4 regions of the Thaumasiovibrio subtropicus genome follow, and region 3 is predicted to be linked to each of the others. Evidence: predicted binding sites of a transcription regulator. Region 3 holds the regulator's gene; each other region holds the start of a gene.
What was found. The regulator PurR, encoded in region 3, represses purine synthesis genes. The targets are predictions, from matches to a motif close to TNANGNAAACGTTTNCNTNA.
Positions count from the first base shown of each region.

Region 1 (7,975 bases), 840 kb from region 3:
CACTCCAGACATCCTGAAGTGTCGTAAGTCTGGCGTTCTGACAGGTCTTCCAGATGCCTACGGCCGTGGTCGTATCATCGGTGACTACCGTCGTGCCGCGCTATACGGTATCGACTTCCTAATGAAGGACAAGCTAGCTCAATTCAACTCTCTACAAGAGCGTTTTGAGAATGGCGAAGACCTACAGATGACCATGCAGCTTCGCGAAGAGATCGCAGAGCAGCATCGTGCACTAGCTCAAATCAAAGAGATGGCAGCGAAATACGGCTACGACATCTCTGCTCCTGCGACTAACGCACAAGAAGCAGTTCAGTGGACTTACTTCGCTTACCTAGCGGCTGTTAAGTCTCAAAACGGTGCAGCAATGTCACTAGGTCGTACTTCAACGTTCCTAGATATCTACATTCAGCGTGACATCGAAGCGGGTATCATCACTGAAGAACAAGCTCAGGAAATGATCGACCACTTCGTCATGAAACTACGTATGGTGCGTTTCCTACGTACTCCTGAGTACGATGAGCTATTCTCTGGCGACCCAATCTGGGCGACTGAGTCTATGGGTGGTATGGGTCTTGACGGTCGTACGCTAGTAACGCGTACTAACTTCCGTTTCCTAAACACGCTATACACCATGGGTCCTTCTCCAGAGCCAAACATCACTGTGCTTTGGTCTGAGCAGCTACCTGACGGCTTCAAGCGTTTCTGTGCGAAAGTATCTATCGATACTTCTTCTATCCAGTACGAAAACGACGACCTAATGCGTCCAGACTTCGAGTCTGATGACTACGCAATTGCATGTTGTGTCTCTCCAATGGTTATTGGTAAGCACATGCAGTTCTTCGGTGCGCGTGCGAACCTCGCTAAGACGCTTCTGTACGTAATCAACGGCGGTGTTGATGAGAAGCTGAAGATGCAGGTTGGTCCTAAGTCTGAGCCAATGCTTGACGAAGTACTAGACTTTGACAAAGTATACGCGGGTCTAGACAACTTCATGGATTGGTTGGCGAAGCAGTACGTCACTGCACTGAACAGCATCCACTTCATGCACGACAAGTACAGCTACGAAGCCTCTCTGATGGCATTCCATGACCGCGACGTACGTCGTACCATGGCTTGTGGTATCGCAGGTCTTTCTGTTGCTGCTGACTCACTGGCTGCAATCAAGTACGCGAAAGTGAAACCAGTACGTGACGAAGATGGCATAGCGATCGACTTCGAGATCGATGGCGATTATCCGAAATTTGGTAACAACGACGCACGCGTAGATGACATCGCTTGTGAGCTTGTTACTACCTTTATGGATAAGATCCGTAAGCTGAAAACTTACCGTGATGCAGTACCAACTCAGTCAATCCTAACCATCACTTCAAACGTGGTATACGGTAAGAAGACGGGTACGACACCAGATGGTCGTAAAGCAGGCGCACCATTCGCTCCAGGTGCTAACCCAATGCACGGCCGTGACGAAAAAGGTGCGGTAGCATCGCTGACTTCTGTAGGTAAACTACCGTTTGCTGACGCAAAAGACGGTATCTCTTACACCTTCTCTATCGTACCTAACGCGCTAGGTAAAGATGAGACGACGCAGAAAGCTAACCTAGCAGGTCTAATGGATGGTTACTTCCACCATGAAGAGACTATCGAAGGTGGTCAGCACTTGAACGTTAACGTTCTAAACCGTGACACCCTAGAAGATGCGGTTAAGCACCCAGAGAAATACCCTCAGCTAACTATCCGCGTTTCAGGCTACGCTGTTCGCTTTAACTCTCTCACTGCTGAGCAGCAAAAAGACGTTATCGCACGTACTTTCACTGAAACACTTTAATCGTTCAGTTTAAATGACTTAAAAACCTCGCTTCGGCGAGGTTTTTTTATTTTTGCAAACCCAATTAATAAGCTTAGTTATCAGCGCACAGCCTTCCACGTTACACACTCATAACCTCTTCGTTACCCCTCATTAAAATCACTTATTGCTTCTGCTTAATAATTCAAAAAGTTGTAAATCCTTGTCTATTGAGGGGAATTCTCATCGCGTTTGTAATACACTGACTCCTAAATTACGCACTGAGCGAGAGATGTAATGACAGCAATTGGTCGAATCCATTCCTTTGAATCCTGCGGCACCGTAGATGGCCCAGGTATCCGCTTTATTGTGTTTATGCAGGGCTGTCTAATGCGCTGCCAATATTGTCACAACCGTGATACTTGGGATCTTCACGACGGTAAAGAAGTCTCTGTTGAAGAAATCATGAAAGAAGTACTCACTTACCGACACTTTATCAATGCATCGGGAGGGGGGGTTACCGCATCAGGAGGTGAAGCGATGTTGCAACCTGAGTTCGTGCGTGACTTCTTCCGTGCAGCCCAAGCAGAAGGTATTCACACTTGTTTAGATACTAATGGCTATATTCGCAAGCATACTGACATTGTCGATGAAGTGCTTGATGTCGCCGACTTAGTGATGCTTGACCTCAAACAGATTGACAATGATGTTCATGAAAATCTGGTGGGTGTGCCCAATAAACGTGTGTTGCAGTTTGCAGAGTACCTGCACAAACGTGGCCAAAAAACGTGGATTCGCTATGTGGTCGTTCCTGGTTTCACCGATGACGAAGCCTCCGCTCATCGCTTAGGTGAATTCATTAAAGACATGGATAACATCGAAAAAGTCGAGCTTCTCCCGTACCACCAGCTCGGTGCGCACAAATGGGAAGCGATGGGCCATGATTACCCTCTCGATGGCGTTTCGCCGCCTCCCAAAGAGACGATGGAAAACATCAAAGCTATTTTGGCAAGCTACGGCCACAATGTCATGTACTGATCACTGTTGCCTCTTCATGATGAAGAGGCTCCCTATTCTTCCAGTCACAAATATCAACTTAATAAGACAAAACTATTGAATTAGTTTCTGTTCGCTTCTACGTTTAATGAGGGCGATATACAGGGATGAAAATTTGTCTTTCTCACTTCGTATCATCACATTCATTTTCTTATTGCTATTGAGCGGCTCCGCCTTCAGTAAAGAAGGTGCATTTGCCATCGTCACTGCCTCCCCAATACCGCCCGCTCAACTCTCATTGCCAAAAGCTAAGCTGCTCTTTTCTGGCAAAACTCGCGCTGTAAAAGGCATTGGACGCGTCAAATTGGCCGACTTCCCCACCGGGAATCCGATACGGGTCGCTTTCTATGACCTTTTCCTCAATAAAAACGAGGCACAAATGAACCGTCTTTGGGCGTCATTAGCATTCTCTGGGCGTGCTCAACCCCCCATTGAAATGGCTGATGATAGTATTGAAACTCTCAAACAGTGGCTAATGGATAACCCAGATGCGGTTGGGTATTTACCATTAGAGCATGCAGGAGGCTTAAATGTATTACTTGAAATTCATTAAGGCCCTACCGCTTGTTATCTCAAGTTTATCCGCTTGGGGCAGCACCCTACCCGAATGGCTTTCTGTCTCCGGTTTTGCGTCTACCGCGGCCGCTAAGAGCGACAACACAGCACCCTACTACTATTCGCGTAACATCTCCGATGAATGGTGCTTTGACTGCGACACTATCGTTGGCCTACAACTCGACGCACATCCGAATGATTGGCTACACCTCTCCGTTCAAGGCGTAAAGCGCCCAGTCGATAATTTCAGTGAACCTGCACTCGAATGGGCGTATGTCGCCTTCTCACCCACGGAGTCTTTTAGCCTGAGAACAGGGCGTTTACGCTCTCCAACCTTCATGTATTCGCAAGTAGTGTTTGTGAATCAGGCTTACCCGTGGTTACGTTTGCCCGCAGAAGTTTACGACACAACAAAAGGCTTTACCCGTTACGATGGACTGGATGCGCGTTATCAAATTGAAACCGACAATGATCTGATCATCACCTTCCATCCCTATATGGCCTATAAATCAACCATTCGTGATAATGAAATCAATAATTATAGCTGGGATGTCTATATTCATGAACACTACGGCTTAAAACTTGATATTGAGGGCATTAACTGGTCAGCCTATCTCAACCATTATCGCGCAGACATTACTGTGACGTCCGACGAACTGTTAGTGCCAAGTGGCTTTCCGGTGCTTCCAACAACACCATTTGTTCCGTTTAAGCAAGATGTCCAAACCAAAAGCTGGACCTATGGCATAAAGTACGATTGGCAAGATTGGACCTTTGTCTTTGAGGGCGCAGGCAGTGATAGCACCTCGTGGGGTGGCTATCTCTCTGCCATCTATACATGGGACAAGTTCACTCCTTATATTGTCTATGGAAAACGCTCTCCGACATCTGATGACAACCCAGAAAAGTCGGACAGCTTCAGCTTGGGACTTCGCTATGACATCAAACCCAACTTATCGATTGTTGGAGAGTGGCACCATACCAAAACTGGCGATGGCAATTACCGAGGCAGCTTTACACCACCCACTATTCAAGAGATAGAAGACCGCTCTGCAAACATTATTTCTATCGGTATTAACTACAGTTTTGCCTTTTAGCGATCGGGACGGATAAGACACCGCCCGATCACGCTATTAAGGCGTCATTCACAAAATCAAATCATCACCGCAACAAATAAAAAACCTAATTGAGTCAAATAATTCCCTTCTCAGGTACCATGAATTTCAGTAATATTCATTTACAGAAATAATCACCAAATAAACCCTTCAGAGCATTTAATTTTATGGTATAAATACCACCGCAAACGATTGCGCAACTGCTTTTGCGCCATTTCTCGCCATATACCACTCACTACGACGTTCCAAAGAGGATAGTGAATAATGAAAAGCGACATTCAAATCTGCCGTGAAGCCACACTGACCCCAATTGAACATATTGCCGCTCAGCATGGCATTCATTCAGACGACTTATCTCCTCAAGGTACGCATAAAGCGAAGATTAAACCTTCCATCCTCCAGCGTCTAAGCACGGAAAAAGAAGGAAAATTGGTCGTAGTGACAGCAATCACACCGACGCCACTTGGTGAAGGTAAAACAGTAACCACCATCGGTCTCGCCCAAGGCTTAAAGAAAATTGGTCGCTCGGTGATGGCCTGTATTCGCCAACCATCAATGGGCCCCGTTTTTGGTGTCAAAGGTGGTGCTGCGGGTGGTGGCTACAGTCAAGTCGCGCCGATGGAACAACTTAACCTTCATCTCACTGGTGATATTCATGCCGTGACTGCGGCACATAACCTTGCTTCTGCCGCACTGGACGCGCGCATTTATCATGAGCAGCGCCATGGTTATGACGCATTCGAAGAGAAAACAGGGCTGACCGCACTGCGCATTGACATGAAGCGTATCGTTTGGAAACGCGTAATCGACCATAATGATCGCGCGCTACGTATGGTAACTGTTGGCAAAAATCAGCCTGGAAAAACCATTAATGGCCTTGAGCGCGAAGACGGTTTCGACATCTCAGCAGCCTCTGAGCTAATGGCTATCCTTGCCCTCTCAAACGACCTGCAAGACATGCGTCAACGTATTGGCAAAGTGGTGCTAGCTTACAACTTGGATGGTCAACCTGTTACCGCGGAAGACTTGCAAGTCGCTGGTGCGATGACCGTAACAATGCGTGAAGCCATCGAGCCCACATTAATGCAGACTTTAGAAGGCGTCCCAACCCTCATCCATGCAGGCCCTTTCGCCAATATTGCTCATGGTAACTCCTCTGTCATTGCCGATCGCATCGCGCTGAAACTGAGTGATTTTACTATCACAGAAGGTGGATTCGGATCTGACATGGGCTTCGAAAAAGCCTGCAACATAAAAGCACAGCAAGCTGGACGCGCCCCGGATTGCGCTGTTGTTGTCGCGACTTTACGTGGATTGAAAGCCAACTCAGGCTTATATGACCTTCGCCCTGGGCAAGCACTGCCAGACACCCTTTTTGAAGAAGATGAAACCGCCCTACTTGCTGGCTTTGAGAATCTAAAATGGCACATTAACAATGCCGCCAAATACGGTGTCCCTGTAGTTGTTGCCATTAACCGCTTCCCGCAAGATACTGACAGTGAGTTGAATCAACTTAAGCAGCTCATCGAAACACTAGAGTGTCGTATGCCTGTCAACGTCGCGATTAGCGAAGCCTTTGGTAAAGGCGGCGAAGGCGCGGCGGAGCTCGCGAAGGCCGTCGTAGCAGCATGTGACACACCGGCGGACTTCCAACCGCTTTACCATCTAGAACAAAGCCTAGAGGAAAAACTGATGGCCGTTGCGGAAGTCGGTTACGGCGCCGCCAACCTTGAACTCAGTGATGAAGCCAACGCGCAACTGGCCCAATTTAAAGCACAAGGCTTCGATAACCTCGCGCTATGTATGGCGAAAACGCCACTGTCAATTACGACAGATCCGAGTAAAAAAGGCGCCCCTACTGGCTTCACTGTACCAGTGCGCGAACTTAAGCTTTGTGCGGGCGCAGGTTTTGTCTACGCCCTATGTGGCAATGTTATGACCATGCCGGGATTACCTGAAAAGCCCGCCTATATGGGGCTCGATATTGATGAGAATGGCGATATCGTTGGACTGAGTTAATCGCAAGAAAACGCTAAAACGGCACCAATCAGGTGCCGTTTTTTGTTGCAGCACCTTGACCTATTAGGAGTAATAATCCTGCTCAGAAAAACTTCGTACCCAGTGCGAGCGATAGATCACTAACAGCGTCATCACCATGCCATTGAGCAAGGCTTCAGGAAATAACAAGACAGGCATAAAAGAGAGGTAGTTATACCAAATGACCGCAAACGCCATATCATGCACCACATATTGCCATCCGCTCACCGCAAGCATGGTTACCACCATCATTAACGCACCATTAAAAAAGGCGGCAACAAACAAATAGATAAACAGATGATGCGCCAAATAACGTCGCGTCAGCTGATAAACCATCTCGCTAAATACGCACGGGATGACCCCATAACAGAGGCCATACAGGCCTATATCTTGCCAACTCACACCTTTAAACACCGCCATCGACAAGGTCGGCACTATCGTCATCCACATAGCGATGCGAAATCCATGGCACAAGGTTAACGCTGTCACCAGAAGAAAGTGAATCGCAAGCCCCTCAACGACACCTGCTTGCAAGCACCAGAGTAGCGTCACCGCCCCAATCGAGCTGTATACAAAGTGCTGGTAAGTCGTGTCTTGACGCAGTTTTGGTAACCACTCTTTTGGGAAGAAGCACAATAAAATCAAAATCCAACCCAGCCAACCCAACACCTGCCACATGATCACCGCCTCCTTATCCTGACTTTCGACGTTACTCTGTGAATACTCAGTGAAATGTTAAGGAAAATACGCAGTGACCCACATCGGGATCATGGTTTTTTTATATCAAGCTGGTACTCTGTCCCCAAATGATAATACCAATGAGGCTATTCAACATGGAAATGACTAACGCTCAACGTTTAATCCTTTCTAATCAATACTATCTGATGTCAAAGTTGACGCCAGAACTCGAAGCAAAATACCGCCGCCTTCAAACCATTGTAGAACGTGGATACGGTCTACAGATGCGCGAGCTAGATAAGGATTTTGGTGAGCTAAACGAAGAAAAGTGCCGCACCATTATCGACTTCATGGAGATGCATCACGCGATGCAGGAGTCGTACAAAATGTTAGCAGCAGAGGATCAAAGCCAAGTTGACGTCCGCCGTTTACAGTTCTTAGGTTTCGATGCGGCGACTGAATCTCAACTGGTTCACTATGTGCGTTTCTTGACCGAAGAAGAGGGGCTATACCCTCAATTTGAAAAATCTGAGCACCATTTCAACAGCCAAGTACCGATGTACGATAAGTACAGCCGAATGCTACAGACTTGGCGTAACTGCCCGCGTCAATATCACCTAAGTTCAACAGAATTGCAGCAAATTCTAGCCGCTTAGAGTGAATGCACACGCATTTAGGGGGTCAAATGTGACCCCTTTTCCTTTATTGATACTTTTTTTATTGGATCAGTCTATTAACCAAAGATCTCAAC
Region 1 is NZ_AP023054.1:1,003,391-1,011,365, reverse strand. It holds gene pflB (formate C-acetyltransferase) at 1-1,825, shown strand, start outside; gene pflA (pyruvate formate lyase 1-activating protein) at 2,081-2,821, shown strand; gene TSUB_RS04810 (hypothetical protein) at 2,955-3,392, shown strand; gene TSUB_RS04805 (hypothetical protein) at 3,370-4,491, shown strand; gene TSUB_RS04800 (formate--tetrahydrofolate ligase) at 4,774-6,528, shown strand; gene TSUB_RS04795 (energy-coupling factor ABC transporter permease) at 6,592-7,224, opposite strand; gene TSUB_RS04790 (YfbU family protein) at 7,380-7,880, shown strand.
Region 1: TSUB_RS04800 (formate--tetrahydrofolate ligase) is a predicted target of PurR. The motif match lies at 4,690-4,709, and genes of this name have one in related genera.

Region 2 (7,975 bases), 1.0 Mb from region 3:
CGGTTAAGGTTAAAAATGCTTGGTCAGCAGGCGCGGATTCGGTTTCATGTACGAAACTGAGTTCGGCATCAATGCCTCCGGCACATCCCATGTAAATTTCGCCTTCTTGCTCTGAATCCGTGTTGAGAAGGACGTCGCCTTCTAGCCAACCCGCTTCGAGACCAAATGCGCCATCCATGCCGGCTTCTTCGTTCATGGTCAGCAGGACTTCGAGTGGGCCGTGTTCAATATCATCAGAAAAGGCGACAGCAAGACAAGCGGCCATACCCATGCCATTGTCCGCGCCTAACGTTGTCCCTTTGGCGGTTACCCAGTCGCCATCGACATAAGCTTGAATTGGGTCTTGGGTAAAGTCATGGTCAGTGCCTTCATTTTTTTGTGGCACCATATCTAAGTGTGCTTGAAGGACAACACCACGGCGGTTCTCCATACCTGCGGTAGCGGCTTTCTTGATAATAATGTTGCCGACTTTATCGCGGCGTACCTCAAGACCTTTCTCTTTGGCTTGCTCAACAATGTAGTGGGCAAGTTGCTCTTCATGATAGGACGGATGAGGGATGCTGCAGATTTTATCGAAGTAATGCCAGATGATTTGCGGTGTTAGTTGGCTGATCTCAGACACGGTATTTTCCTTTTAGCCTGTGAATGGGCAATGAATGTCCAGAATAATTGTTTGCCTATAAGTTTCGTTTTAGAACAAAATTACAACAAAATTTTTATGTGCCAAGTTTACCACTGTTGGTGAGGGAGGGGTAGCGCTTCTGTTCTGCGTTTGGATATGCATACGGATTAGTTTTGTCCTTGGTGTTTTTGGTAATTTAATTACATTTTGTGCAGGGTTATTATTTATTGACGGAATAATCATGATGATAAAACACGTTTTTGTGAACTTGATCATTTTTTGGTTGTAATTTAATTACGGTGTGGGTATAGTGCACAGACTTGTTAAAGATAAGCTCTTTTGTTCAGGATGAACCCGAAAAACCATCGCCTCCATGGAACCGAGTAGTACGACTTGTCGATGAATTGTTAACGCGCTTCGATAACTGAAACCGCTAGCGTAAAGATAGGTGATGATATGCAAACAATGACGCTTAAAACTGTATGGCACGCGACTAACTACACCAATAACTTTAAGTACCCACAGCCAATCAGTTCGCCAATTCGTTAAATTGGCCTAAACTTTTCCCCCTTTTGTTATTCTATTGCGATGTTTGAATAACTTTTTCTGACACCGGCCTATGTTTGCCGGTGTTTTTTTATCTTTATACTCAAACCACCTCAAGATGCAGGATTCAGAAGCGGCCTAGCGCGTCGAGTTCAAGGCAAAGGTGTGAAGGAATGGCTTTCCCTTTCAAACACCTTTAACGCAGAAATCGGGGCGCTAGTCGCTTCCCGAAGGGCGAGTTTTCTAGGCTCGCCACCGTCGTTACTGTTTTTTGATTTAGTCCACTAGATCTTCAAAACAGTGCCTTGTTGACAAGCCTAGAAACTCTCGCTGAACAAGCATCTTGAGGTGGTTTGAGTATACTCGTCCTCCCTTCTTACGCCAATGTGCATCTTCCCTAAAGGAAGTCCCTTGAGTAAATGCCCCCTTGTAAAGGAGAGAAATGCCAACTGGCATTTACGGCTCTGTGACTTAGCAGGATTACTTGTAAATTAAATGCATATCAAGATGTTTTACTATTATGTTGAAGGTGAAAACGGTTTCTTGCGTTATTTACTAAAGTGACAACATTTGATCGCAAATAATGCCGTATCTACTGCCTCTATTTCACTCATGTATTCGATTACATAGATTATTTGGCCAGTTAATGCGAATAATTTTCTAGATAAAGTGCCTTGAATATTAGGTCTATGAAAAAGTGATTTGCTTTTAATTTACTGTATTTTAAAGATTTTGTTTTTATTAATGTTGACGCAAACGTTTGCCTTTAATTAATTGAGTAAAGAGTCGATAAACTGGAAATCTTCTTATCTTGAGAATATAATCTCGGCCAATTTTTAAAAGGCACGCAAACGTTTTCCACAAACGATTGCGTGCTTGTTTGATAGCAGTTTAATTTCATATTGGATGATAGGTCGATGCTAGAGCAACTATTTAAACTTAAGGAACACGGTACGACTGTACGTACCGAGATCTTAGCCGGGGTGACAACCTTCCTCACCATGGCATATATCATTTTTGTTAACCCAAGCATGTTGTCTGCAACTGGCATGGACCATGGCGCAGTGTTTGTTGCGACCTGTCTTGCAGCCGCTGTTGGCTGTATTGTGATGGGTCTAGCGGCAAACTACCCCGTTGCGCAAGCGCCAGGTATGGGCCTGAATGCCTTCTTTACTTATGGCGTTGTTTTGGGAATGGGGCATACATGGCAAGTCGCACTCGCCGCGGTCTTCCTTTCTGGTATCTGCTTTATCATCCTCAGTGTTTTAAAAGTACGCGAGTGGCTTATTAACGCGATTCCGCTTTCTATGCGCACCGGTATCTCAGCGGGTATCGGTCTGTTTTTGGCTTTCATTGCCCTTCAGAACTCTGGCATTGTTGTTGACAACCCTGCGACGTTAGTGGGTTTGGGTGACATGAAAGCGTGGGGCGCTATCATGGCGGCTCTGAGCTTCTTCTTGACGATTGCGTTAGTGGTTCGTGGCGTGAAAGGTGGCGTGATGATTGCCATTCTCGCGGTAACTGCGATTAGTGTCTTGTTTGGTTATCAAGAGTACGCTGGCATTGTCTCTTTACCACCAAGTGTTGCGCCAACCTTCATGCAACTTGATTTTGCTGGTGCGTTTGAAGTTGGTATTGTGTCTATTGTTTTTGCTTTCCTCTTTGTCGACCTTTTCGATACTGCGGGTACGCTCGTCGGCGTTGCGCAAAAAGCGGATCTTGTTGATGAAAAAGGTAACATTCCTCGCCTTAACCGCGCGCTGTTAGCAGACAGTTCTGCGACTTCTATTGGTGCTCTGTTTGGTACCTCAAACACCACGTCATACATTGAGAGTGTCTCTGGTGTTGCTGTTGGTGGTCGTACTGGTCTTACCGCGGTAACCGTGGGTGTGCTGTTTATTCTGTCACTTTTCTTTGCGCCACTAGCAGGCATGATCCCAGCTTACGCAACAGCAGGTGCGCTGTTCTATGTCGCTATTTTGATGATGTCAGGTTTGGTGAGTATTGACTGGCGTGATCTCACTGAAGCCGCACCTGTGATGGTCACTTGCTTGCTAATTCCACTGACTTACTCTATTGCTGATGGTATCGGTTTAGGTTTCATCGCTTATGCTCTGATTAAGCTACTAAGTGGTAAAGGCCGTGATGTGAATATCAGTGTGTGGATCATTGCAGCATTGTTTGCAGCTAAACTGGCTTTCTCATAGTTGGTTCTTTATTATTAGCCAAATTTTTCGCCGATATTACCTATCGCTTTTGAGGTTGTAGTTATGAGTAATAAATTCGTGATCACTTGGGACAACATGCAAGTGTACACCCGCCAATTAGCAGAAAAGCAACTTCCTGCTGATCAATGGAAAGGTATCATTGCGGTAAGCCGTGGTGGTTTGGTTCCTGCGGCGATCTTAGCCCGTGAACTCGGTATTCGTTATGTCGATACCGTGTGTATCTCAAGTTATGATCACGATCACCAGCGCGATATGAAAGTGTTGAAGCAAGCAGAAGGTGATGGTGAAGGCTTCCTTGTCGTCGATGATCTTGTGGATACCGGTGGTACTGCAGAAGTCATTCGCAATATGTACCCGAAGGCAAAGTTCATTACTGTATGTGCTAAGCCAGCAGGTAAGCACTTGGTGGACGAGTATGTTGTTGACATTCCACAAGATACTTGGATTGAACAACCTTGGGATATGGGTATCAGCTACGTAGAGCCTGTGAGCAAGCGCAGCTAATTGATAAAACACAATCTAAGTTTGCAAGCCCTCACCTACTTTAGGTGGGGGCTTTTTTGTAACATCACTTTTCAAGCAACGGCAAAATCGCCTATAGTGCTTTGACCGTTATCGATTTTATTCTTTTTATTTCTCGCCGAGTTCTAATTATGCCTACGAGTAACCTGTCTGAAGTGCTGTTTAAGCCCACTAAATCGAAGAAAGAGACGTCGACAATTATTCGTGTAGAGGGTGCGCCAGATACCCCGTGTCATGAGTCGACTAGCCATGATGATGGGCGCGGATTTTATCGGGTATTGAAGCGACCACTTTGGGCATGGGAAGGGGTTGACCCGGTAGAAATGGAAGCGATTTTTGCTTCAATGTCTGCGTCTGAACACGAACGAAGTGATGAGCGTTTGATCGATACAGTGAAAGATTATCACCACGGTAACTGGAATTACGAGTGGGTGCAGCTTGGGATGCGTTATCAAAAAGAGGCGATGCACGCTGAGGAGCAAGCTGGATTTGATCCCGAGAAAGTCGCGTCACTCTGGTTAAGAGCAAGTACACATTACGGTATCGCAGCGTATCCGCACCTCCGTGGTGATGAGCTGGCAATGCAAGCGGATGTATTAGCGATGCAAGCCTACCGACATGCCATGTCCTTAATGCATCAAACAATTAAAACAATTGAGTTCAATTACAAGGGTAAAGCGGTTCAGGCTTATCTGCATTTGCCGCGCACTGATAAAGCGTTACCTACGGTGATCGCCAGTGGCGGGTTGGATACGCTTCAAACGGAACTTTGGAAAACCTATACCGATTACTTTGCGCCAGCCGAGATTGCAATGGTGACACTCGATATGCCATCAATGGGACATAGCCATAACTGCCCGTTTAATGAAGATACGAGTGTTTTACACATGACCCTGCTCGAAGAGTTACAAAAGGTCGCTTGGGTTGATCAAAATAATATCGCCACCTTTGGTACTCGAGTTGGTGCGAATGCCGCTATCAGACTCGCCTTCCTAGCGAGTAATAAGATTAAAGCCGCAGTCAGTTTAGGTGGCACCCTACACGATTTCTATACGGGGGGACATCGACTCGATACATTACCTCGGATGTATTTTGATGTGTTTGCCTCTCGTTTGGGTAAAACGACGATTCCAAAGTCAACGTTGGTGAGTCAGCTCTGTACTTTTTCATTGAAACAGCAAGGGTTATTAGGGCGACGCGCCTGTTCTGTGCCTATGTTAGGGGTAAGTTTGGAAGGGGATAGCTTCTGTCCGCCATCGGACAACCATCTGCTGGCTGCGTCTAGTCGTGATGGTAAAGCCATCATTTTGCCTGACTCACCATTGAATACGGGATACCATCGTTGTATGACGGCCGTTACTCAATGGTTACAAGAAAAATTGCGTTAACCACCAAACTTGACTAATACCACTTGCGCAACACATGGATATACGCATACTGAAATAGTATAAATACAACGTAGATAATCAATAACTGCTGTAATTTTGTGCTATTAAGCCTAAGGAAGGGAATATGACGACTCCAACACATGGGCGCTTGATGATTAAGTTGGCTGCGATTGGCCCTTATTTGCGCGACAAACGTAGTCAAAAAGAGCGCTATTTCTTTGACTCCCTAGTTAGCTGTGTCAATGCGAAGAAGCCACCCGAAGAGCGTGAGTTCTGGGGCTGGTGGTTAATTTTGGATACCAAGGATGAAAACTTTGTCGCGCAATATGGTTTCGGTCGTTATGACTTGAGTGGTGATTGGCAATCAGATCCGCTACCTAAAAATGTGGTTGAAGAGGTTGAAGCCAACTTGGCGGAGTTCGAAAAACTACTTTCAGCGGGAATGTTAGAACATTTTAACATTCAAATGCCAAAAGCAACGGAGGCTGACGAGAATAGATTGCAAGAATTAGCGATATCGAGCTAATTTTCGCTTAAACGCGGTATTTTCTTGTGATTTCTCGCTGGGATTGATAAAAGAAAGCTAGGTTTTCTTAATAATATTGATTCCAATGATGCGCAGTCACACTATTGTCGTAAAATTGGGAACCAGTGTGTTAACTGGGGGTACGCAAAAAGTTGATCGTGCCCATATGGTTGAGCTGGTTCGCCAATGTGCAATGCTACAACGCCAAGGCCACAAAGTGGTTATCGTTTCCTCAGGCGCAATTGCCGCTGGCCGAGAGCATCTCAATTACCCCGCCTTACCCAATACCATCGCAACAAAGCAGATGTTGGCTTCAGTTGGTCAATCTCGCCTTATCCAAGAATGGGAACATCTGTTTGCTATTTATGGCCTCAATGTCGGTCAAATGCTGTTAACAAGGGCAGATCTTGATGATCGCGAGCGTTATCTGAATGCACGAGATATGATTCAAACCTTGCTTGAACACGGCATTATCCCTGTGGTTAATGAGAATGACGCTGTTGCAACCACAGAGATAAAAGTGGGTGACAACGACAATCTATCCGCATTGGTCGCGATTCTCGCTGAAGCGGACCAATTGTTACTGTTAACTGATCAGCTAGGGCTCTTTACCGCCGATCCGAGAAATAACCCAGAAGCAGAGCTGATTCGAGAAGTGCATACGATTGATGAAACGCTGCACAAGTTGGCGGGTGGCAGTGGTACAAACCTTGGCACCGGCGGCATGGCGACAAAGCTGCAAGCTGCCGACGTTGCAAGGCGTGCAGGTATTGAAGTCACTATTGCCGCGGGAAGTCGTCCTGATGTCATTACCGATATTGCCGCTGGAGAAGCGGTAGGGACACGTTTTTTACCGTTGGAATCGCCGCTTGAGAGCCGTAAGCGTTGGATACTCGGTGGTCCCGCAGTACAAGGTCAGTTAATTATTGATGCGGGGGCCGTGACTGCTGTCACCCAACGTGGGAGTAGTTTGCTGGCCAAAGGTATCGTTGCTGTCAGTGGGCAGTTTGCACGTGGTGAAGTCGTACATGTGAACACCTCAACGGGTCAAACAGTCGCGCGCGGTATTAGCCGTTACGGCTCTGAAGACTTGAGTAAGATAGCTGGAAAGCATAGCCAAGATATCGTAGAAACTTTAGGTTATGAGTATGGGCCAGCGGCGATTCATCGCGATGATATGGTCGTGATTTGATGTAATGGTCTTCCCTCGCACTAATCGGCATCGCAATGTGCCAAGATAGCGTTGATAAATCGCCTATCTAAAAACGAGGGAAGACCATGAATAAGTGTAAAACCATTGGTATCGATTTAGCAAAGAATACTTTTTACTTCATCATGTTGGACAAACAGGGTAAGCAAGTTGAGAGAAAGAAATTAAATCGACAACAGCTCATTGGCTATCTCTCGAAGCTAGAGACTTGTGTCATTGCGATGGAAGCATGCGGTACAGCGCATTACTGGGGACGAAAAATAGGCCAGCTAGGGCACTCTGTTGTATTACTTCCCGCTCAGCATGTGAAAGGCTATTTACGAGGCCAAAAGAATGACTATAACGATGCAAAGGCCATCGCAGAAGCGTGTCAGCACGGTGCGATTCGCCCCGTTGCGGTCAAATCCCTAGCGCAGCAAGACGACCAAACTTTTTTGCTCATGCGTCAACACGTGAGTAGTGACAGAAAGCGCTTAATCAATCATGTGAGAGGGTTGCTGGCGGAGTATGGGGTAGTGCTGGCGAGAGGAAGTCAGGTATTGCGTAAATCGCTGCCTTTTATTCTAGAAGATGTTGAGAACGGCTTAACCGACGAATTTCGAGCGCTTTTATTCAGGCAATACACACAACTCGAAAGGCTTGACGAAGAGCTACAGTGGTACGACGAAAGGTTGGCCGAAAAAGTGAAGCAAAAAGACGTTTGTCAGCGTTTGATAAAAGTGCCAGGTATTGGTCCCGTGGTGAGTTTTTCCTTAAGAGCCTGGATGGGAAGTGGTGAGCAATTTAAACGAGGGCGTGATGCGTCAGCAGCCTTAGGTTTAGTGCCCAAGCAATTTAGCACGGGAGGTCGAGAGGTATTGCTTGGCATTACAAAGCGAGGGAATCAGCAGTTAAGGTCATTCGTGGTTCATGGTGCAAGAGCGGTTGTGAGTC
Region 2 is NZ_AP023054.1:828,852-836,826, forward strand. It holds gene TSUB_RS03910 (aminoacyl-histidine dipeptidase) at 1-622, opposite strand, end outside; gene TSUB_RS03915 (NCS2 family permease) at 2,086-3,375, shown strand; gene gpt (xanthine phosphoribosyltransferase) at 3,439-3,900, shown strand; gene frsA (esterase FrsA) at 4,050-5,306, shown strand; gene crl (sigma factor-binding protein Crl) at 5,431-5,832, shown strand; gene proB (glutamate 5-kinase) at 5,918-7,024, shown strand; gene TSUB_RS03940 (IS110 family RNA-guided transposase) at 7,111-7,975, shown strand, end outside.
Region 2: TSUB_RS03915 (NCS2 family permease) is a predicted target of PurR. The motif match lies at 1,917-1,936, and genes of this name have one in related genera.

Region 3 (7,975 bases):
GCTTTTGCCCACAGTGCATCAGGCGATGAGAGGAAAGAGTCTTTCTCTGCCCAAAGTGTTGCTGTGACGCGTTCCCAACCAAGGCCTGTGAGGTCATCTTCTTTTTGCTCGAAGACTTGGATAATGTCGTCGTTGGCCGCTGCTTCTTTGGTGAGTGCGGCTGAGGGTATGTTTAACCCAAAATCTTCGTTTATCACACGACCAAAACCTTTGGTTTTTCGCCACCCTTCTATATTGAACTGAATCGCATTGCCTTGTTCAGCAATGACGGTAATTTTGGTTGCGGGATTGAGTAGGCCACCTTCTGTGGTTAGATTGGCGTCTTCATAAATGTTGAGGTGACGGACACTGTAGTAACTTTCACCCACGCTGTAGCGGGTGCTATGTGATTGCTGCACTAGTTCGCCTATCATACCGCCAGAGCTTTCCATCCCTTCCGGCAGCTTGTGAGCAATGCCTTTATGGCAATCGATACAGCTTTGGTCTCTTTCCGCGGCTTGCTCCATTTGAATGCGCGCGGTATCCGACATTTGGTCCCAATTCATACTGGCGTAACTGTGGCAATTTTTACACTCTAACGAACCGTTAGCCGAAAGGCGTTCCCATTCATGTTGGGCGAGTACTAAGCGGCGGTCTTCAAATTTTTCCACTGTGCTGATGCTGCCCGCAAACCAAGCGAAGACTTCTTTGCTGGCTTGTACTTTACGGGCGATTTTATCTGTCCAATTGTGCGGAACATGGCAATCGGGACAGGTGGCTCTGACACCAGAATGATTTGACCAGTGAACGGTTTGCTGCAATTCAGTGTATACAAGATCATTCTCAGGTTTGTTATGGCATGAGATGCAAAATTCTTCGGTATTGGTTGCTTCTAGCGCAGTATTAAAGCCGCCCCAGAAAATAATGCCGGCAACGAATCCGCCTAAGCAAAGCACGCCTAGGCTAATGCTTGTCGCAGGGCGTCGAAATGTCCGCCACATCGCGGAGAGAAGCTTTTTCATAGTGGCCTCGCTGATAAAAAAGCGTGGTTATAGAAAGTCAGTAAGCGTTTGAGATGGTTTGTTAGCCGTGGCCGGGCGGACCCCAGAAAAAGATCTGCATCATCCAGATGAAGAAGCCGTATCCGCCAACGATGATGACCGAAAGGATAGGGAAGAGAAAAATGACAATGAATAGAAAGGTTTTCCACTCATCACTGCGTTGCGACGTTGTTGTTGTATTGTTGTCCATGACATTGCCCACCTGAGTGCCATGAATGGAGTATAGACCCTGTACTTGGTCATGGCGGGCTGAAAAGTAAAAAGGCCGACTTTCAATAGAAAGTCAGCCTTCTCAGAATTTGTTGGCATTTAGCCTTATAAAGTCGTCATCCACCGAGCTTTGACAGGAGCTCTTGACGTCGGTCTTCGGTAACGACAGACCAATGTTTCCCTGTGATTGCGCCCTCCAATGCCCAAAGTAATTCGACGTTTAGCGATTCGCCTTGCGTGTCTTGCAGTTGTCTGAATGCCTGTAAAGCGCCTTTTTCTACGAGCTCTTCAACAGTGGTAATACCCGCTTTTTTCAGCATTCGTTCGTTTGCCAATCTCAGATTGGGTAAATCTTTGATTCGGTCAGGCAACTTCGCCTTTTTTGCCTCTTGATCCTTTTTATCCTCTTGCGCTGCGGTGAGTGCGAGGGATGCTTGAGAGATGATCTGATCTTCGTCATCCCACCAGGTGTCAGGTATTGCATAATACTTAGTGACAACCGGGAACCCACGCTTTTTGTAAACGTAAGGCTGGAATTGACTCTCCTTGAACTGACGCTCGTTACTGGCGTTAGCACGTAGGTGAAGTTTATCGTTTACAACAAGTGCGAACATGGTTTCGCCTAAGAAAAGGCCAAAACCGCCAAACATTGAACGCGACTTAATTGTCCCAAAACGACTGAGTAACTTTATTGAAGTTTTTAGTACTGGTTTGTCCATGCTACATCTCGGTGATTATGTGAATAGGTCACCACTAATCAGAGCTAGGAACCAAGAATAGACCAGCTGCAGTTCCTGAATGTCAACGCTCTGTCAACTTCCGTGTGTACAACTAGTTTTTCCATCGGCAACCCCGCTACCATTTACCAGATTCGTTAAAAATCTTGTATTTAGGCCGGAAGCTTTGCGTCCCAATCTTTCGAATGGTTTGCCCTGTTCGTGACAATATTTAGCTTATATCAATATAGGTTTTGATCTTCGTCCCAATAAAAACGTGATATTGGTACCATAATTTTGACGGGAAATTTGATAAGTGCAGAACAGAATATTGGCGTATTTGCATAAAAGGCAAAAAAATGCCCGCTTGTTCTCAAAGCAGGCATTTATAAAAAGATGATGAATTTATTTCATACGTTTTACAGACTTACGTACTACCAATTCGGGCTCCATGACGAATAATTGGCTATCGTGTTCTTTATCTTTAATTCTCGCCATCAGTAACTCGACTGCCTTTTTACCTAAACGGTGCTTAGGCTGGTGAATTGTCGTTAAAGGTGGTGAAAAGTAAGGAGATAAATCAATGTTGTCATAGCCAATCACCGAAATATCGTCTGGTACACTAATACCTGCCTGCTCAAACGTACTGATTAACGCCATCGCCATAATGTCATTGAAGCAGAAGATAGCAGTAGGGCGTTGATCCATTGCGATGAAATCTTGCGCCGCTTTCACTGCCGTTTCGCACTCAAAGTCGCCTTCGATAATCCAATCTTGATTGATAGGCAAGTTCGCCTCTTGCATCGCGGCACTGAATCCTTTCATGCGCTCGACACAGGTATTGCGCTGCAAATGGCCTGACACACAACCAATCTCTTGGTGGCCATTGTCGATGAAGTGACGCGTGGCGAGATACGCCCCTTTCTCTGCGTTATCGCGAATCTTATCTGTGGTAACAGATTCTGGTCCCCAGTCCATAATGACCATCGGTAGATCTTTTTGACGATTGAGAATGGCAAGTAGTTCGTCATCAAGATCTGAGCACATGACGAGAAGACCATCGACGCGTTTTTCAGCTAACATGCGTAGGTAATCACGCTGTTTGTTAAAGTTGCCTTCGGTATTACATAGAATCAGTGTGTAGCCGGCTTTGTAGCAATACTCTTCAACGCCGTGAACCACCTCGGCAAAGAAAGGGTTGTTAGATTTGGTTACTAACATGCCAATAGTGCGGGTAGAGTTACACTTCAAACTACGCGCAACGGCACTTGGCGCATAGTTGAGTTCGTCGATTGCTTCCCACACTTTTTTCTGCGTAGCTTCTGCGACGAATCGAGTTTTGTTGATTACGTGCGAGACAGTCGTCGTTGAGACGCCAGCCATGCGCGCAACATCTTTAATGGTTGCCATTTTTTTCTTCTAATATCGTATCTGCCAGCAGTACGCATCGCTGGCTATTATTGAGTGGTTGCGTGTAAACGGTCACAGCAACATTTCATTATGTAATCGCTTGCGTTCACATTCTACTGAGTAAGGACGATAGTGCAATCTTTATGAAATGATATACGGAATTTTAGCGCGACATTGTGATATCAGGGGTACCACTTGCGGCATTTCTCACCACTTGTCTACGTGTTTATCACTATTCAGCACTATGGGTTTACGAATTGCTTGGGTAGTTTATACGCTCGATGCAATCCCATCTCGAGTTACTGGCCGTATTTGCAGTCTGTGTCATTAAATAACATCATGGTGTAGTGTGGTGCCTTTGATACTGTTCAATACAGTAACTTAAGTCGTATATCAAAAAAGCTTGAAGCAGTTCTGCACTGGTTGCATAAAAACCAAAGCGGTCATTTTGACTAACGCGATCGACAAACTGGGGGACCCATTTGACGAGGTAACGCTGGATAATGTCGATTTGATCATTGAGGTGTCTCGCAATTTGCTGGTCGCTTTCATGTTTATTCATATTAATGATTAAGTTACCAACAAAGTCGAGAATAATCGCAATGTGATCTGCGGGTTCATTATGTTGCGCATCTAAACCGATTTGATGTTCTATCAGTAGTGCGCGAATTTCTTGTGCGGTTTCGCCGTGGGTTAATTTATCTTGGCTTAAATAGACTGAGGCATAAGGTATTGCACTGGCGCGATCACCTGTTAGAAATAAACTACAAAAATCTGCGGCAAGCTCTAATTGTACATCTTCTCGGGAATTTAACCGGGTGAGGGCATGAGAGAAATGTTCTGAGGCATCTTGTAGCTCTTCTGCTTCTGACAACTGCTGAATAAAAGCAAGAAACTGTGGACTCATATAATGCTGCAGTTGTTTCTCTGTTAGTTCAGTAAAAAACAAAGAAGAAAACCACCAGTACATTTGGGCACGGTTTTCATTAATCAATGGGTCGTTCATAGCCACATCTACACTCTGCATAACACACTGAAAGTATAGATGCTTTTTAAGGAGAGCAAAAAGAAGATGCTTATTTGAATATACTCAAGTCACCTCAAGATGCTTGTTCAGCGCGAGTTTCTAGGTTTGCCATCGCGGCACTGCTTTGAAGGTCTAGTCGACTACATCAAAAAGCAGTAACAAAGGTGGCGAGCCAAAAAACTCGCGCTTTGGGAAGCGACTAGCGCCCCGATTTCTGCGTTAAATGTGTTCGAAAGGGGAAAGCCATTCCGTTACCCCTTTGCCTTGAACTCGCCGCGTTAGTCTGCTTCCTGTTGCTTGCTTCTTAAGCTTTGCCTGTTGAGGCGGCGGTAGTTGATTACTGTCGTGCGTTTATCTGTCTCGCAAGCTCGAGCAATTTAGGCAGGCTAATGATGCTCTGCTTAGCGATATCACTTTGCTCATCAAGGACACATTCAAGAATTTCTTCTGTGGTGAGCGGGTTAGCCAGTACAACCCGGAATACCGTGGTGATGCGACGATCCCAGCGCGCGGGATTGATACGCGTACGAGAGACAAAAGACTTACCAGACTCACGTTGGCGCTTTTGAATGAACTTGGTTAGGTCATTGAGAAGCTCATGTAGGCGAGTCACTTCTTCTTGTGTCCCTTTATCCAGCGCGTGTTGCACCTCGACAGGGACATAGCGATAGGTCAGCAAGCAGAGTTCAGGTCGGGTAACGAGTTCAAACTCAGGACGGCTATCAATTAAGTGAGCAAAATTGTCCGCCATGGTGATACCACGGTCGATCAACATTTCGTAGCCTTGGCGGCTAATAACGTTAAGGCATGCAAAGAGCAGCATAGCCATCCCGCTTCGCGATCCTTCAAGGGTATGGCTACCGAGATCTTTAGAGCCTTTACGCAGAATATACTCGGCGTGATGCTCAATCGAAGCCATGGACGCCGGGTTTTTGAAAATCACCATACCGGCACCCATAGGGACATAAAGCTGTTTGTGAGCATCAATGGTGACGGAATCTGCGCGTTCAATGCCTTTTAACAGGTGGCGATGGTTGTCAGACATTAAGGTAGCGCCACCCCAAGCGGCATCAACGTGAAAATGGCAATCGTGCGCTTGCGCAATATCGGCGAGGGCGTCAAGTGGGTCTATGTTGCCCGTTTCTGTGGTGCCAGCAACCCCGACAATCGCAAAAGGCTTAATATTGTTGGCTTTGAGCTCCGCCAGTTTCTCATTCAGTGCGTCTAGGTCGATACGATTATCGTCATCGGTTTTGACAGGGATAAGGCTGCGACGGCCAATGCCGAGGACATCTGCCGCCTTTTTCAATGAATAGTGACCACGTTCAGAGACCAATACGGCGATATCGTCATAGCCATAGTGGCGCATGGCACGGAACAACCCTTCTTGAGCGACGCCTTGAAAATCGCCGTCAGCCTTTAAGAGGTTATTTCTTGCAACCCAGAGTGCGGTGATGTTCGCAATGGTACCACCAGAACAAAATGCGCCGAGTGAATGTTCCGCGCTGTGCATCCAAGTGTCGTAGAAGTCACTCTGTTGCTGATAGATCAGATTATGTAACATGCCTAACACTTGACGCTCTAGGGGCGTAAAGGCTTTCGAGGTCTCAATCTTCACCAAGTTCTGGTTGAGACCGATCATGATTTTAGATAACGGCATCAGGAAGTAGGGAAGGGCTGATGTCATGTGGCCGATAAAACTGGGCGCAGAGGTATGCACAGATTGCGCCACCAGTTTTTCTAGCAAAAATTCGGTGTGCTCTGAAACGTAGCTCGGGTGTTCAGGAATATCTGCACCACTGAAGTCTTTTTCGATCTCGGCGAGGGGCTTCTCTTTTGCGGCAATGTGGGTGCGCAGAAAGTCGTTAAGGTTCGCAGAGATTTGAGTCTCTATGGAACTGAGTGTTGAGCCCGGCGCTTCTGGTATGGTGAAAATGCGAAACAGATTTTCTAGCGTCGCTTCAGCAGGTTTTGTGAAAGTTGACATTTTTTGTCCAGCGTCCCTTTTGGCTTTATTTGTCGTTTTTCTTCTAAGTGCCAACGCAAATGGTGATTCAAAAAACAGAGGGTATCTGAATTATATGAGAAAAAAAACCGCTTTGACCGTAAGGAAAAGTAAGAAGCGAGTGCAATTGGTGATAAAACGGGCATTCACCATTATTTGATGTGGAAAGTGATGTTGGTTCAGCGAAAGGTAGGAAATATTTAATGACAAAGAGGTGACGCTGTCACCCCTTTATCGAACGGACTAGAAACGATAGTTCATGCCCACTGAAGTGAGTAGACTGTCTTCGTCGTAGAAATCGATATTCGAATCTGTCTCATTGTAGCCAATCAAACTGATCACCGACCAGTTCTTCCAACCGAGGGGCTCACGATACTCATAAGCGACGAAAATGCTGTAGTCGCTGTCATCGCGCGTTTTATTGTAAATAGGATGGGATTGATCAAACGAAGATGACCCAAAACCGAATGTGGTAACAATTGAGCTGCGGCGCGTGTTCAGAATGACCGATGCTTCCGCACCAATGCGCTGATAGGCCATGGCATCACCTTTAGCACCATAATCGAGATAATCGATCGCAGCGCGCAGAATCAAACCACGATTGACCATATAGGCATAACCGAGCTCGGAAAAGAGCACGTCTGCGTTGCGGTCTAATTGGGATTTGTTGATAGCCGCAAAGCTAGGGTCTGTGGTGCCGCTTTTTTCATTTTCAATCTCAATCTCACCCGCGGCGATTTCCCAACTAACGCCACTGCCTACGATATTGTTAGCCTGAAAGCGAAACGCTTTTGAGTTGGTATCTGAAATGACACGCGTTTGATTGGCGACATAGGGGTCCTGCCAAGTTTCACTGTCGACGATGCCGGGAATCACGCTAAAAGAGAGCTGTGTGCTGTTTGCTAGCCAATGACGATAGCCAAACTCAAGGTGTAAGCGACCAACCGCCACATCGGCGCGGCTTGCACCGAGAAAGAGTTGGCTCTGCTTATTGTTGAAGGTGTAATTGAGGTTGCCGAGTGGGGCAATGGTTGAATCAGACTCTTTTTCTCCCTTTTCATAGATACTGTCGGTGACAGCGCCGTCGTCCATGTTGAACTGTGAATGACCGGAGGTGTAAAACACACTGACACCTATATCGCCGGAAAAGCCATTGTCTTTCGGGGGCATCACATTTGCCGAGACCGAAGCGGAAGTTAAAAGTGTTGCGGTGATCAGTGTTGCCAGTGTGTTTCTTTGCATAGCGCCTACCGTAAGTTATTGTTGGCAGTTCATCTCCGCCAACTGAGTCATTTTTTCGTTATAGGACTTTAGCGGACCATCAATTTTGTCTGGGTGACTTAACAGGTCAGCAAAAGCACTGCGTAATTGGTAATTCTGTTTATGGGGTTTCGCTTGTCGCAGTTCATACATTGCTTTGGCATCATCAGAAAGTGCGTGTTGACTCTCAGAAAGTGCACGAATCTCGGCTTGGTCTAGTGTTAACCAAGACTCAACAGATAATGCTAACTGCAATTTTTCAGGTTCATTGCTGAGGTACCAATCGACTGCGGTGCGATTAAACAAG
Region 3 is NZ_AP023054.1:1,848,291-1,856,265, reverse strand. It holds gene torC (pentaheme c-type cytochrome TorC) at 1-1,001, opposite strand, end outside; gene torE (trimethylamine N-oxide reductase system protein TorE) at 1,063-1,230, opposite strand; gene TSUB_RS08360 (TfoX/Sxy family DNA transformation protein) at 1,367-1,969, opposite strand; cyclic di-GMP riboswitch class I at 2,093-2,192, opposite strand; gene purR (HTH-type transcriptional repressor PurR) at 2,372-3,376, opposite strand; gene torD (molecular chaperone TorD) at 3,714-4,370, opposite strand; gene panP (pyridoxal-dependent aspartate 1-decarboxylase PanP) at 4,741-6,390, opposite strand; gene TSUB_RS08340 (DUF2860 family protein) at 6,652-7,650, opposite strand; gene TSUB_RS08335 (hypothetical protein) at 7,666-7,975, opposite strand, start outside.

Region 4 (7,975 bases), 1.1 Mb from region 3:
AACAGCAGGTAGACGCAATACGCGGTGGGTTGCTTCTTCTAGCTCAATACCGCTGCGATCTAATTCAATACCTTCTGCTTTTTGTGTCGTTACGTCACGGTGCATCTTAGGCGGCTTGCCGAGTAGGATGTCCATTGGCATATCGATTGGCGTATTGTCGAAGTGTGAATCTTCTAACGTTAGGTGACGCTCTTCAATTGCTTCCCCAACCACCGCATAAGGTGCCCGCTCACGCTGACAAATCGCATCGAATACGTCCATATTCTCTGGCGCAACCGCCATTACGTAACGCTCTTGAGACTCGTTACACCAAATTTCTAGCGGGCTCATACCCGGCTCATCGTTTGGTACATCACGTAACTGGAACTTACCGCCACGCTCACCATCGTCCACGAGCTCAGGCAATGCGTTAGAAATACCACCTGCACCTACATCGTGAATAAAGGCGATTGGGTTATCGTCACCCAACTGCCAACAACGGTCGATCACTTCCTGACAACGACGCTCCATTTCTGGGTTTTCACGTTGTACAGAGGCAAAATCAAGATCTTCTGCTGATTGACCTGATGCCATTGAAGACGCTGCACCACCACCAAGACCGATGTTCATCGCTGGGCCACCGAGTACGATCAGTTTCGCACCCACTGGGATCTCTTTCTTCTGAACATGATCTTCACGAATATTACCCATACCACCCGCAATCATGATTGGCTTGTGGTAACCACGAATCTCTTCACCGTTGTGAGAAGTGACCTTCTCTTCGTAAGTACGGAAGTAACCCAGTAGGTTTGGACGACCAAATTCGTTGTTGAATGCTGCACCACCGAGTGGGCCTTCTAGCATAATATCCAAAGCATTTACGATACGACCTGGCTTACCGAAATCGGTTTCCCAAGGCTGTTCGAAGCCTGGCACACGTAGGTTTGATACGGTGAAACCAACAAGGCCCGCTTTTGGCTTACCACCGATACCGGTTGCGCCTTCATCACGGATTTCACCACCACTACCCGTTGACGCGCCCGGCCACGGAGAAATTGCAGTTGGGTGGTTGTGCGTTTCAACCTTCATCAGAATATGGGCATTTTCCTGATGGTAGTTGTATTGACGGTTTTCAGCGTCAGGGAAGAAACGGCCAACTTTAGAGCCTTCCATGACCGCTGCATTATCTTTATATGCAGACAAAACGTAGTCACTGTTGGTCTCGTAGGTGTTTTTGATCATCTTGAACAGAGATTTCTCTTGTTCAACACCATCGATGGTCCAATCTGCATTGAAAATCTTATGACGACAGTGCTCTGAGTTTGCCTGTGCAAACATCATTAACTCAATGTCATTCGGGTTACGACCAAGCTTGGTGAAACTCTCAACCAAGTAGTCAATTTCATCTTCTGCCAACGCAAGGCCCAAAGATACGTTCGCCGCTTCTAGCGCCTGACGACCACCTTCAAGAATATCAACACTGGTGTGTGGTGCTGGCTCAGCTTGAGCAAACAACGCTTGTGCTGCTTCTAGCTCAGTGAATACCGCTTCCATCATGCGGTCATGGATTAATCCCTTCAATTCCACTAGCTGCGCTGCGCTTAGGTCCGCAGACGTCTCAACATAGTAAGCGGTACCGCGCTCTAGGCGTTTAACTTGAGCAAGACCACAGTTGTGGGCGATGTCGGTAGATTTAGAAGACCATGGAGAGATAGTGCCCGGACGTGGCGTGACAACCAATAAAGTACCAGTAGGTGCATGTTCAGCGATGGTAGGGCCATATTGTAGCAGGCTAGCCAGTTTGCTTTGCTCTTCGGCATTAAGCGGGGCTGAAAGATCTGCAAAGTGCATGAATTCGGCATAGATACCAGTGACAGGCAGGTCAAGTTCGCGACAGCGCTCAAGTAGCTTGTTAACGCGGAACTCAGACAGTGCGGGTGAACCTCGCAAAATTTCCATGTGCATACATCTCTCGATTAGCAGTTGAAGAAAGGGGATAGTGCAATAATGTCTGAGAAAAGACGCAGATAAACGCCAAAACGCAAACCTTATGGCACTAGCCTCTATTTGCGGCGGTATTATAGGGGAAAAAGTGTGGGGGCGTAACACTAAAAGCAAACGTTTGCGCTATTTTTTTCCTCTCACGAGAAAAAAGAGTAAGTTATCAGCAAATTTTAGGTAAGTTTTTGAATGCACTTTGCTCGACTGTAAGGGCTTTGGTATAAAGACTCTCAGAATAGAAACAAGAGTATATCGATTGAAATATTCCATGACCAGATTCTGGCTACGCAAACTAACAAGCCTGATCGCCTTCTTACTCTTACTTGCAGGCTGTGAATACCCTACACAACAGCAGAGCAAAGTGGAAGAGATTCGTCAGCAAGGTGTTCTCAGAGTGGGTACTCTCAATAACCAACTCTCCTACTATATCGGGCAAGACGGTCCGACAGGACTTGACTACGAGTTAGCCGCAATGCTTGCCGACGAGCTTGGTGTCACACTTGAAATGCGTCCAATCTTCGGGTTGTCGGGCCTTTTCCCTGCACTTGACCGAGGTGAAATCGACCTCATTGCTGCCGGCCTGACAATTACACCTGAACGCATGGCGCATTATGCCCCTGCCCCTGCCTACTACTTCGCTAGCCAAGTGTTAGTTTATAAAAATGGCCAATGGCGCCCTCGCAGCATTGAAGACCTCGCATCAAGGGATGCCACATTAAAAGTGACCACGAATTCCAGTCATGAAGCGACGCTCAATGCACTTATAGTCGAGCACCCAGAACTGAGTTGGGAGACCACGGATAACCAAGATGGTGATGAGCTACTCAAAATGGTGGCAGAAGGGACACTCGATTACACTATCGCTGACTCTGTCGATGTCGCCATCATGCAACGCACTTTTCCTGAGATTGCCGTCGCGTTGGAGCTCAGTGAAGATCAGCCAATTGGTTGGTATTTAGAAAAAGGCGGTGACGATAGCCTGCATGCCCTGATCATTGAGTTTTTCGGTGAACTAAAGCAGTCCGGTGGTCTTGCCAAACTAGAAGAGCGATATTTCGGCCATGTCGATACCTTTGACTATGTCGATACGCGTGCCTTTATTCGCGCTTTAGAAGATAAGTTACCCGAGTGGCAACCCTTGTTTGAAAAGTACGCCGGTGAGTTTGATTGGAAATTGATTGCTGCACTGGCTTACCAAGAATCACACTGGAATCCGAACGCTGTCTCGCCGACAGGCGTTCGTGGCATGATGATGCTGACCCTGCCAACAGCAAAATCTGTCGGGGTAAAAAACCGTTTGGATCCTGAAGAGAGCATTCGTGGTGGTGCCCTCTATCTGAGCAAGCTCATAAAGCGTATTCCCGACAGTATCGATGAGCATGAAAAAGTATGGTTTGCGCTTGCTTCCTACAATGTTGGCTTTGGTCATGTGATGGATGCTCGTCGTCTTACTCGCGCACAAGGCGGCGATCCTGATGCATGGGCAGACGTAAAACAGCGCTTACCGCTGCTGCGAAAACGCCAGTACTACAGCCAGACGCGCTACGGCTATGCAAGGGGTGATGAAGCCTTAAAATATGTGGAAAATATTCGTCGCTACTATCAAAGCATCACGGGCTACTTCAAAGTGCAAGAACCTGTCATTGAAGAGGTCAATATTGATGATATTGAAACCATCTCACCTGTCTCTGCTGCGTTAGCAACATCCGCAGCGGTCAGTGCGGCCACCAGCGCCTCATCGCCGACAGACAATCAAAGTGATGAAAATAGCAGCAACTAGGTACGTAAATTGCATCATTTGCCCAAGTTAGACCAAAAGCGCTGGTAATCCGCCAACGCCTCCGGTAATAAAGAGTGGTGCGATGCCCTATCGCACCACAACTGACAACGCTCATTCGCGATATTAAATGCCGATAGGCGCTGCCAGTGTGAGAATGGGAGATGTAGAATGAAAAGAAAAAATACGGCGTTTAAACGCTCACATCGTACTGCCGCGACCCGTCGCAAAAGAATGATGACAAATAACCACAAGAAAGTGCTTTGGCGTCAACGTGCGGCCTTCGTCGCAGCGTCAGAAGACTAACTGCCCCGCTGTGCGGTGATTCTGCTGCACAGCCTATATCCCTCTGCTATTTTTCCTCTTGCTGTTGCGCTAGCTTAGCGGCTTGCTTGGCTGCCTTCTTCTCTTTGCGTCGACGTTGGAAAAAGGCTTGTAGTTGAGCGCGACACGCATCTTCAAGCACACCACCTTGCGCAACCACAATATGGTTGGCTTCTGGATAATCCAATAGGTTCATCACGGTGCCCGCTGCACCTGTTTTGAGATCCGGTGCACCATAATACACCTTGCAAATTCGAGCATGAATCATGGCAGACGCACACATAGGGCAAGGCTCAAGGGTGACATACAGCTCTGCATCCAACAGACGGTAATTACTGACAACTTTACCCGCTTGTCGTAGCGCCATAATTTCGGCATGAGCCGTCGCATCATGCTGGCCGATTGAACGATTCCAACCTTCACCGATGACCTTACCATCCAATACAACGACTGCGCCAACAGGGACTTCACCTTCTTGCTCAGCGCGTGTTGCGAGCTCCATTGCATAACGCATAAATTCTTCGTTCAAGATGGCTTCCTCGTTGGTGGTACTCATTCAGCGCAGGAGTATATACGCAAGTCACCTCAAGAGGTAGGCTTCAGAAGCAGACTAGCACGTCGAGATGCCGCTAGCGCGTTCGAGAGGAAAAATGAAAACAGGTGGCTCCACAGAGACCACCTGCTAATTAGAGACGCAATCTTCGCACTATGCGAGACGGAACTTCGCCACGAGTTGACTTAGTTGCTCAGCTTTTGAGCTCATATCAGACGCCGATTGTGCCGCCATACTTGAAACGGATACCGACTCTGTCGCAGCATGGCTAATGCTACTAATGTCATTCGCCATCTCATTGGCGGTAGCTGACTGCTGTTCAGATGCCGCTGCAATCGAGGTGATCATCGATTTCAGCCCTTCGGTGCCTTCCACTATGGTACTTAACGACTCACCCGCACTTTGCGCCTGCTTCACCCCTTCTTCCACTTGCTCCGTTACTTCACTCATGCGCGTCACTGCAACTTGCGTCCCACTTTGAATCGCCGTAATGGAATCGGTAACCTCTTGCGTCGCTTTACTGGTTCGCTCTGCTAGAGCACGGACTTCATCCGCAACCACGGCAAAACCACGTCCAGCCTCACCGGCTCGGGCGGCCTCAATCGCCGCATTCAGCGCCAGCAGGTTAGTCTGTTCAGCAATATCGTTAATCACCCGAATCACTTCACTGATTTGCGAACTTTGCGTACCGAGGTTGTCGACCGTTTCGGCAGTTTCACTCACAATCGCAGCAATCGCATTGATTCTCTCTACGGTGGCATTGACGACATTGCCCCCCACATTGGCTTGCTCACCCGCCTGCATTGCATTATCAGCCGCATTCGAGCTCTGCCCCGCAACCTCGTTCGAGGTTAGACTCATCTCTTCGACCGCTGTCGCAATTTGCTCAGCTTTCTGCGCTTGCGAACCGTTGGCATGCTCCATCTGCTGGCACGAATCAAGGATCTCTTTCGACGAGTCGGTGACTTGCATCGCCACCGCGTTCACCTCTTTTAACAGGCTATTGAGTGATTTCTGCATATCTCCCATCGCAACCGCAAGCTCACCAATTTCATCACCACTTTCATCTTTCTTGATATCACTGGTTAAATCACCGGATGCAATCGCATTTGCGATCCCCAATACCGTAGAAACACGCGTATTGATAGAGTTAGCGAGAAAGTAAGCAATAGCAATCGCGATCAAAACAGCGATAGGAACGACAACAATGATCAACGTAATCACACCATTGAGATCAGCGACAACGGTATCTAACGCTTTGGTGGCATCTGCTTTCTCCTCTTGCGCTGAAACAAAGAGAATTTCTTCAACAATGCTGTAAACGTCATGTTCGAGCTGATCGACGGTTTGAATCGCCGCAGCACGACTCAATGGGTTGTATCGTGCAAAGACCTGCTCTGCCCCACCCACAATCTCATTGTACAGTTGATCGATTTCACGCTGTGCGGCAACTTCTGCAGGCTTTTGCTCTAACGGCTTTAGCCTTTCAAAGTATTGGCTAAACTCAGCGGCATTCCTGCGTACCGCATCGATTTCATCCGCTTCTCCCGTCACGTATTCAGTCAAAGAGGCGAGAATATCGCCCGATTCATCAACAAGCTCCAAATAATAACGTACACCGGGCAGGTCATCGTTCACGGTTTCTCGAATGTCTGTCTCTTTCAAGGCATCATTGAACTCTTGTTCACTCAGCCTTTCCAAAATGCCTTCTAGCTTGGCACCTTGTTCATTTTCAAGTTTATCAATGAACTCATACGCCCATTTTTCGTCATCCGGGTTATAGCGTCCAAACACATCACGAACAACCACGTTGTAGTACTCGTTCACTTTTGACTCGATCAGATCCATTTTTTGTTGATCGGAGGGCTTTGCATACTCAAGAGGCTTTAAAATGGCGAACTCGCGCTGAAATAGCTGGTAGTTTTGTTTGAAGTTGTCAACTTCATCCGTTTCCCCCGCTAAATACTCGAGCACATTGGACTGCATCGCACCAACAACATTGAGGACATTGAGGTAATGAATAACGCCCGGAACGTCATCTGCATTGACTTCTTGCGCGATTTTTTCAATGGCATTCGCTTTAGACCAGACCACGACACTGACGAACAACATTAACGCGATTATAGCGAGAAAGCCCGCATACAGTTTTTGATTCAACTTCATCTTGAACATGACAGATACTCTCGTGAACATCTAGGTATATAGAGATATGTATCAATAAAAGTAGTACAGGAAGTCGCAATAGTTGAAGATGTCATCCTAAAAAAACAACAAAAAATTGCATATGAGAATCAAGTTCAGCACTAAATAACTAAAAAAGCTGGCACTAGGGCCAGCTTGTATTTGCAAATATTGAATGAATCGTTTAGAAGCCGAGTGGGATACCGAAGGCAAAGAAACCCACCAGCAAACCAGTCCATGCCAGCAAGAAGGCTGTCGAGTAAGGGACCATCATCGCAATCACATCACCGAAAGTCAGCTCAGGCTTGTACTTGCGCATAAAGGCAAGAATAACACCGGCATAGGTCATCATCGGCGTAATGATGTTGGTAGATGAATCTGCAACTCGGTAAGCTGCTGCTACCATATCAGGGGTCATATCCGGGTTTACTTGGTACAACATAGGAACAAAAATTGGACCTAATAGCATCCACTTCGACGTCATACCACCAACAAACAAGTTGATGACTGCGGTTGTAATAACAAAACCGATAATCAACAAGATTGGGAATGATTGCAGACCTAATGCGCCGAGGAAGGTCGCGCCTAGGTATGTAATGTAAGTACCGAGGCCAGAATGGTTCATCAAACCAAGGAAGTTGTAACAGAAGAAAGTGAGTACCAGAACGTAACCCATGGTGTTCATCTGCTTCACCATCGAAGTCACGACATCTTGCACATTCTTAAATTTGCCCGCTGCAACACCGAAAAAGACACCAACGATAATAAACGTCATTGCGATCAACAAGATCACATTATCAAGGTAAGGCGTGACGGTTCGACCTGCATCATTGGTGTAGGGAGCTAAAGGCCCCATTGCCAACCCAACGATCACAGCAATAGAAACTAAAAGACCAACACCTGCGGCTTTGATACCACGGTTTTCTTCTGGAGAAACAGAGAAGTCATCAAGATTCATGTCTTCAGGAATGGTGTAAGACATTTTCTCCAAACGTGGACCCACGTATTTTGCCGTTACCCAAGCACCTAAACCAGCCAAAAGGAATGTTGACGCAAAGATAAAGTAGTAGTGCATGGTGGCAGGATTGAGCTCAACGCCCGCACTGTTAGCAAAAGGGATATTCTGAGCTTCAGCAAATACGCGCGCATTGTTACCAATG
Region 4 is NZ_AP023054.1:779,685-787,659, reverse strand. It holds gene purL (phosphoribosylformylglycinamidine synthase) at 1-1,938, opposite strand, end outside; gene mltF (membrane-bound lytic murein transglycosylase MltF) at 2,249-3,760, shown strand; gene TSUB_RS25180 (hypothetical protein) at 3,929-4,063, shown strand; gene tadA (tRNA adenosine(34) deaminase TadA) at 4,110-4,637, opposite strand; gene TSUB_RS03700 (methyl-accepting chemotaxis protein) at 4,788-6,806, opposite strand; gene TSUB_RS03695 (AbgT family transporter) at 7,000-7,975, opposite strand, start outside.
Region 4: purL (phosphoribosylformylglycinamidine synthase) is a predicted target of PurR. The motif match lies at 2,090-2,109, and genes of this name have one in related genera.